DNA from 2 places in the Streptomyces sp. NPDC046712 genome. Region 2 is predicted to be linked to the other one. Evidence: riboswitches for the same ligand, from Rfam matches in the RefSeq annotation. Region 2 holds a riboswitch; the other holds the start of a gene.

Region 1 (3,773 bases), on a different contig from region 2:
CCCCTCGCCGTCTGCGACTGCCACATCGGCTACGTCCATCTGGAGACGCTGCCGCTGTACGACGTGTTCGCCGGCGGTGTCCTGGAGCGGATCCCCGAACGGATCCCCGCACCCGAACCCGCACCGAACCCCGTATCGATCCCCGTCGTGCTCAGAGGGGCATGAGGTCCGGGCGCTTCGCCTCCACGTGGTCGCCCGAGCTCTCGCCCCGCAGCCGTCGCCCGATCCACGGCACCAGGTACTCCTTGGCCCAGTGGATGTCGTCGCGCCGCACGTCCAGCGTGTTCCTCGGCGGCAGCGGCGGCCAGGGCTGGTCCGGGTCGGCGGGCACGTCCATGCCGAGGACCTGGGCGGCACGCAGCGCGACCCTGGTGTGACCCTCGGGCGAGAGGTGCAGCCGGTCGTCGTCCCAAGCCCGCCTGTCCTGCACGGACTTGAGCGACCACAGGTCCAGGACCGGGCAGCCGTAGCGGTCCGCGATGGCCCGGACATGGGCCGTGTAGGTGGCGATCTTGCCGCGCAGGTGGCGCAGCACGGGTACGTCGCGGGTGTCGAAGCCGGTCGTCACCATGACCGTGCCGACGGCCGAGGTCAGCTCGGCGACGGCCCGCTCGAAGCGCTCGGCGACGTCGTCGGGGTCGCTGCCGGGGCGGATGATGTCGTTGCCGCCCGCGCAGAAGCTCACCAGGTCGGGGGCGAGTTCCTTCGCGCGGGGCACCTGTTCCTCCACGATCTGGTCGAGGAGGCGGCCGCGTACGGCCAGGTTGGCGTAACGGAATGCGTCGTGCTCCGGCAGCTGGTCGGCGAGCAGCACCGCGAAGCGGTCCGCCCAGCCGAGGAACTTCCCGTCGGGCCCCGGGTCTCCGACGCCCTCGGTGAAGCTGTCACCGATCGCCGCGTACGACCCGAATACGTGCATGTCTCTTGATCTCGAATCGTCTGCCACGGGAGCTCATCTTTCCCTTACATGTGTGACCTACGCGACCGTAAGGAGGGGTTGACGCCTGGTGAGATACGCCACCGTTCAAGATTCTGCCAAGCCGGAATACGGAAAGCCCGAAGGGGCCCGGCACAGGTGCCGGGCCCCTTCGGGGTGCTGAGCGTGCGTCAGATGCCGACGCCGTGCGAGCGCAGGTAGGCCAGCGGGTCGATGTCCGAGCCGTAGCTCGGTCCGGTGCGGATCTCGAAGTGCAGGTGCGGACCGCTGGAGTTGCCGGTCGAGCCGGAGAGGCCGATCTGCTGACCGCCGGAGACGGTCTGACCGGCGGAGACGGAGAGGGAGGAGAGGTGGGCGTACTGGGAGTACGTGCCGTCGGCGTGCTGGATGACGACCTCGTTGCCGTACGCGCCGCTCCACCCGGCGGAGTGGACCGTGCCCGCGCCGACGGCCTTGACCGAGGTGCCGGAGGAGGCGATGAAGTCGACGCCGGTGTGGTAACCGGAGGACCACATGGAGCCGGAGGCGCGGTACGGGGTGGAGACACCGCCGCCGACAGGGGCGACCCAGCCGGAGGACGAGGCCTGCGCGGGGGCGGCCTGCGCGGGGGCGGATTCCACCGTGCTGCGCTCGGTGGAGCGCGAGCTGCGCGACTCGGCGGCACTGGCGGAGGACTTCTCGGCCTTCTTCGGAGCGGCCTTGGGCGCGGCCTTCGGGGCGGCCTTGGGGGCGGCCTTGGGGGCCGTGGCCTTCGGGGTCGCCTTGGCGGTCGACTTGGCGCCGAGGGTGAGCTTCATGCCGGGGAAGATCAGCGAGGGGTTCTCGCCGACGACCTGACGGTTGTCCTCGTAGAGCTTCTTCCAACCGCCGGCCAGGTGATGCTCGGCCGCGATCTTGGACAGGTAGTCACCGGGGACGACGGAGTACGTCTTCGGCTTCGCGGCGGGCGCGGCGGCAGGGGCGGCGGCCGGAGCCGCGGCGACGGCGGCAACGGCCTGCTCGGGCGTCACGACCGGGGCGCCCTTGTCGGCGGCGTGGGCTCCGGTCGCACCGAGGAGCGGCAGGGCGACGACGGCGCCACCGGCGCCGGCGGCGACGAATCCGCGCGTGATCGGGTTGACCTTGGGACGGCGATGCTTACCCTTCGCGGGCATGGCGAATTCCTCTCCGTCGCCTGCGAGGTGAGCTGTCGGGTTCGGACTGGAGATGTCCGGCCGCGTTCTCACGCGACTTCACCCCGAGCCGTCCGGATCTACCGGTTCGGCGTACTTACCTGGGTCCCCCGCTCCTGCCATACGTGGGTGGGTGCGGATTCCGGACGGTGGCAGGATTCGGCGGTCCGACCGGATTGACGGTGACCGTAGACGAGCGGGGTCGAGGCGAACAAGCCGCCATTTTTCATTCGCATTCACGGCCGTGATATTCGCGCCGAATTCCGGTCACCCTCCGTGGATGACGGAACCTCGATGCCCCTTTCCGGTAAGGAGATTGCCCGGAACGATCAGGCACGGTCCGTCACTTTTATGACGCTGCTCACGCACCGAAGCCCATCTCCCCTATTAACAGGGCGCGTTATACCTAAGGGCCCAATTCGGACAGAACACCCATTCCCATGCCCCGGGGGTATGCGGAGCCGAGCCCACCCGGGATGATTGCCCCAGGAACCGATCTCGACCCGCCAACCTTCAGGAGCACTCGTGACGCAGCAGCTGCCGCAGGTCCCGTCGACCGAACCCGAGCTCGCCGGGGTACGCAACTTCCGGGACGTGGGCGGCCTGCCGACCGTGGACGGTGGTTCGGTGCGGTTCGGACGCCTCTTCCGCAGCGGCCACCTCGCGCACGCCACCGAGGAGGACGCGGCCTTCCTCTCCACCCTCGGGCTGCACACGATCTTCGATTTCCGCAATCACGCGGACCGGAAGGTCGAGGGCGCGGACGTCGAACTTCCCGGCGTACGGAATGTGAACATCCCGCTCAACGACCCGGCCGACGGCAAGGAGTTCTGGAAGCTGGTCAGCACCGGCGAGCTGGAGCAGCTCCGCGCCGCCCTGGGTGACGGCAAGGCGGCCGGTCGAATGTCCGATTCGTACCGGAAGATGATTGTCGAGCGGACGGCGGAGCACAGCCGGATCCTGCACGCGATGGCCGAGGACAGCATCCCCGCGCTGATGCACTGCGCGGCGGGCAAGGACCGGGCCGGACTGTCCATAGCCATCTCGCTGCTCGCGGTGGGCGTCGAGCGCGAGGCGATCGAGGCCGACTATGTGAAGTCGAACGATCCGCACCGCCGGTACAAGGTGCGCCGCAGCTCCACCGCCGCGGACGCCATGTCGCCCGAGGTGATGGAGCTGCTCAGCCCGCTCTTCGATGCGCGTCTGGAGTACCTGCGGGCGGCGTTCGAGACGATGGAGCAGACCTGGGGCACGGTCGAGAGCTACCTCTCGGACGGCCTGAAGATCAGCCCCGAGACCCGGGAGCGGCTGCGCGAGCGGCTCGTCGTCGTGGGGTGACCCCTCCCCCCTCCGCTACTGGTTCTGCCCGCCGAGCATGAACAGCAGGTAGAGGAACCCGGCGAAGAGGTGCCCGGCCACCAGATAGGCGAAGAGCCGGAGCACGAGCCCCTTGGGGAACTTGCCCTCGCCGCGCTCCTCGCCGGTGATCGATGCGGACTTCTCGGACATATCTGCCCCTTCCGAAGGGCTCAGCGCAGATGGGGGGCTCCGTCACCGAGGCACAGCTCGGCGGCGGGGCTCTGCATCAGCGTGTGGACGAAGAGCAGCTCGGCCCCGTCGCGGTCGGCGGCGCCGATGCGGTGCGGGGTGAGCGAGTCGAAGTG
Region 2 (3,773 bases):
GCGACGCTCGAGGACGCGCGGGCTTTCTTCCGCACGTACTACGCGCCGAACAACGCGGTGCTCTCGGTCGTCGGCGACATCGACCCCGCGCAGACCCTGGCCTGGATCGAGAAGTACTTCGGCTCCATCCCGTCCCACGACGGCAAGCTGCCGCCGCGCGACGGCACGCTGCCGGAGACCATCGGGGAGCAGCTGCGCGAGGTCGTCGAGGAGGAGGTCCCGGCCCGCGCGCTGATGGCCGCCTACCGGCTCCCGCACGACGGCACGCGCGAGTGCGACGCCGCCGACCTGGCCCTGACCGTCCTCGGCGGTGGCGAGTCCTCGCGGCTCCACAACCGCCTGGTCCGCCGCGACCGCACGGCGGTGGCCGCCGGCTTCGGCCTGCTGCGACTGGCCGGCGCGCCCTCGCTGGGCTGGCTGGACGTCAAGACGTCCGGCGGGGTCGAGGTGCCCGAGATCGAGGCCGCCGTCGACGAGGAGCTGGCCCGGTTCGCCGCCGAGGGCCCGACGCCCGAGGAGATGGAGCGCGCCCAGGCCCAGTTGGAGCGCGAGTGGCTGGACCGGCTGGGTACGGTCGCGGGCCGCGCCGACGAACTGTGCCGCTTCGCGGTCCTGTTCGGCGACCCGCAGCTCGCCCTCACCGCCGTGCACCGGGTCCTGGACGTCACCGCGGCGGAGGTGCAGGCGGTCGCCAAGGCCCGACTGCGCCCGGACAACCGCGCGGTGCTCGTCTACGAGCCGATCGGCACCGAACAGAGCGACAGCGACGAGGAAGAGGGAGCGGACCAGTGACCGACGCTGCCGCGTCTTTGACGAGCATGGACTTCCACCCGCAGCCGAAGCCCGGCACAGCACGCCCCTGGGCCTTCCCGGCCCCGGACCGCGGAGCGCTGGACAACGGCCTGACCGTGCTGCGCTGCCACCGCCCCGGCCAGCAGGTGATCGCCGTCGAGATCATCCTCGACGCGCCGCTGGACGCCGAGCCCGAGGGCCTGGACGGCGTCGCCACGATCATGGCCCGCGCCCTCTCCGAGGGCACGGACAAGCACTCCGCCGAGGAGTTCGCGGCCGAGCTGGAGCGCTGCGGCGCCACGCTCGACGCGCACGCCGACCATCCGGGCGTACGGGTCTCCCTGGAGGTCCCCGCCTCCCGGCTGCCCAAGGCGCTCGGTCTGCTCTCCGAGGCGCTGATCGCGCCGGCCTTCCTCGACACCGAGGTCGAGCGGCTGGTGCGCAACCGGCTCGACGAGATCCCGCACGAGACGGCCAACCCGGCCCGCCGGGCCGCCAAGCAGCTCTCCAAGGAGCTGTTCCCGGCCACCTCCCGCATGTCGCGGCCGCGCCAGGGCACCGAGGAGACGGTGGAGGCGATCGACGCCGCGGCCGTCCGCGCCTTCTACGAGGGGTACGTCCGGCCCTCCACGGCCACCGCCGTGGTCGTCGGCGACCTGACCGACGTGAATCTGGACAAGATTCTCGCCGAGACGCTGGGCGAGTGGACGGGGAACACCGCGGAGCCGCGCCCCGTCCCGCCGATCACGGCCGACGACACCGGCCGGGTCGTCATCGTGGACCGGCCGGGCGCTGTGCAGACCCAGCTGCTCATCGGGCGCGTCGGCGCCGACCGGCACGACCGCGTCTGGCCGGCCCAGGTCCTCGGCACGTACTGCCTCGGCGGCACCCTCACCTCCCGCCTGGACCGCGTCCTGCGCGAGGAGAAGGGCTACACGTACGGCGTGCGGGCCTTCGGTCAGGTGCTGCGCTCCGACGGCCAGGGCCACGGCGCCTCGATGCTCGCCATCAGCGGCTCCGTCGACACCCCCAACACCGGCCCGGCACTTGACGACCTGTGGAAGGTGCTGCGCACCCTCGCCGCGGAGGGTCTGACGGACGCCGAGCGCGATGTGGCCGTGCAGAACCTGGTGGGCGTGGCCCCGCTGAAGTACGAGACGGCCGCCTCCGTCGCCGCGACGCTCGCCGACCAGGTCGAGCAGCATCTTCCGGACGACTTCCAGGCGCAGTTGTACGCGCGTCTGGCCGAGACCGGGACGGTGGAGGCGACGGCGGCCGTCGTCAACGCCTTCCCGGTGGACCGTCTGGTCACCGTGCTCGTCGGTGACGCGGCACAGATCGAGGAGCCGGTGCGCGCCCTCGGCATCGGCGAAGTGACCGTTGTCACGGGCTGATTGAGGCAACCGAGCGCCACTTCGAGGACCCCGACGTCAGGTTACGTCGGGGTCCTCCCCTTTGTCCGTATTACTGGAGAGGGTGGGCGTATGCCCTGTGGCATGTCTTACAAACAGGCGTGTCTGTTTGGTGATTGAAAGACGGTCCGCTTAGCGTCGGTCCGGCTGTTCGCCAGTTGCACCCGCCGCACCCGCGGCATCGGACAGTCATCGCCGAGTCCCCGTCAGGCGCGAGCCTGGGGAGCCGGGGACCCACACGAAGTCCCTGGGGTGAATCGGACGCCTTCGCATCCGTGCGGAGGGGTCCGTAGGAGACCTTCCTGCTCCGAACCCGTCAGCTAACCCGGTAGGCGAGAAGGAAGGAAAGGATCAGCCACTACATGGCGTTCACCCGTGCCACCGGGAAGCATCGTGGTCCGAGCCGTCTGGCGCGCCGCAGCGCGGGCATCGCCGGCGTCGCGACGCTCGCCACCACCGGCGTCATCGGAACCCTCGCCTCCCCGGCGCTCGCCGCCGACGCGGACTCCCCCTCCCTCGAGGACACCGGCCTGACCCAGGTCGTCGCCGCCGACTCCCTCGCGGACACGATCGACGCCCAGGCCGCCGCCCAGGAGCGCGAGGCCGCCGAGGCCCTGGAGCGGGCCAAGGCCGAGGCCCGTGCGAAGGCCGAGGCGAAGCGCAAGGCCGAGGCCCGCGCCAAGGAGATCCGCGAGGCCAAGGAGCGCGCCGCCCGCGAGGCCGAGCGCAAGCGCCTGAACTCCTTCCAGCTCCCCGTGGCCGGCTCGTACGTGACCACCAGCTACAAGGCCGGCGGCGCGCTCTGGTCCTCCGGCAGCCACTCCGGCGTCGACTTCCGCGCCGCCTCCGGCAGCCGGGTCGTCTCCGTCGGCTCCGGCACCGTCGTCGAGGCCGGCTGGGGCGGCGCGTACGGCAACAACATCGTCATCCGGATGAACGACGGCACGTACACCCAGTACGGTCACCTGTCGGCCATCAGTGTCTCGGTCGGCCAGTCCGTCACCCCGGGCCAGCAGATAGGCCTCTCCGGCTCGACCGGCAACTCGACCGGCCCGCACCTCCACTTCGAGGCGCGCACCACCGCCGAGTACGGCTCCGACATCAACCCGGTCGCGTACCTGCGCGCCCGCGGCGTGAACGTCTGAGACGCGTCCGAGGCGTGAGGGCCTGACAAGGCCCGCTCCGCAGCACGTCAGAAAAGCCCCGGCTCGTACAGAGCCGGGGCTTTTCGTTGGCCAAAAGATATCCATGTTCCCGGAGACCCATCCGAAATACCGCCCTGCTGCAATAGAGTCGCCGACGAACCGGTTTCGCGCGGATTAAGGCGGAGGTCGAACATGCGCATTCCCGCGCACTCGGTATGCACGGCGATTCGGGACGACATCGTCTCCGGGGTCTTCGCATGCGGCAGCCGGCTGACCGAGGAGCAGCTGGCCCGCCGCTACGGAGTCTCCCGCGTCCCGGTCCGCGAGGCCCTGCGCACCCTGGAGTCCGAGGGCTTCGTGATCACCCGCCGCCACGCGGGCGCCCATGTCGCCGAGCCCACCGAGCAGGAGGCGGCGGACCTGC

Evidence for each region. A riboswitch is a leader RNA that binds a small molecule or an ion and turns the genes downstream of it on or off. The one in region 2 is predicted to bind cyclic di-AMP.
Region 1: linked by a shared signal. The riboswitch ahead of ABZ939_RS09720 (LysM peptidoglycan-binding domain-containing M23 family metallopeptidase) and the one ahead of ABZ939_RS26630 (M23 family metallopeptidase) in region 2 are both predicted to bind cyclic di-AMP.

The regions. Positions count from the first base shown of each region.
Region 1 is NZ_JBEYYW010000005.1:271,820-275,592, reverse strand. It holds gene ABZ939_RS09730 (STM4011 family radical SAM protein) at 1-165, shown strand, start outside; gene ABZ939_RS09725 (SGNH/GDSL hydrolase family protein) at 152-919, opposite strand; gene ABZ939_RS09720 (LysM peptidoglycan-binding domain-containing M23 family metallopeptidase) at 1,108-2,091, opposite strand; cyclic di-AMP (ydaO/yuaA leader) riboswitch at 2,096-2,284, opposite strand; gene ABZ939_RS09715 (tyrosine-protein phosphatase) at 2,635-3,447, shown strand; gene ABZ939_RS09710 (DUF6126 family protein) at 3,463-3,618, opposite strand; gene ABZ939_RS09705 (XRE family transcriptional regulator) at 3,639-3,773, opposite strand, start outside.
Region 2 is NZ_JBEYYW010000023.1:41,345-45,117, reverse strand. It holds gene ABZ939_RS26640 (pitrilysin family protein) at 1-792, shown strand, start outside; gene ABZ939_RS26635 (pitrilysin family protein) at 819-2,186, shown strand; cyclic di-AMP (ydaO/yuaA leader) riboswitch at 2,388-2,554, shown strand; gene ABZ939_RS26630 (M23 family metallopeptidase) at 2,567-3,349, shown strand; gene ABZ939_RS26625 (GntR family transcriptional regulator) at 3,542-3,773, shown strand, end outside.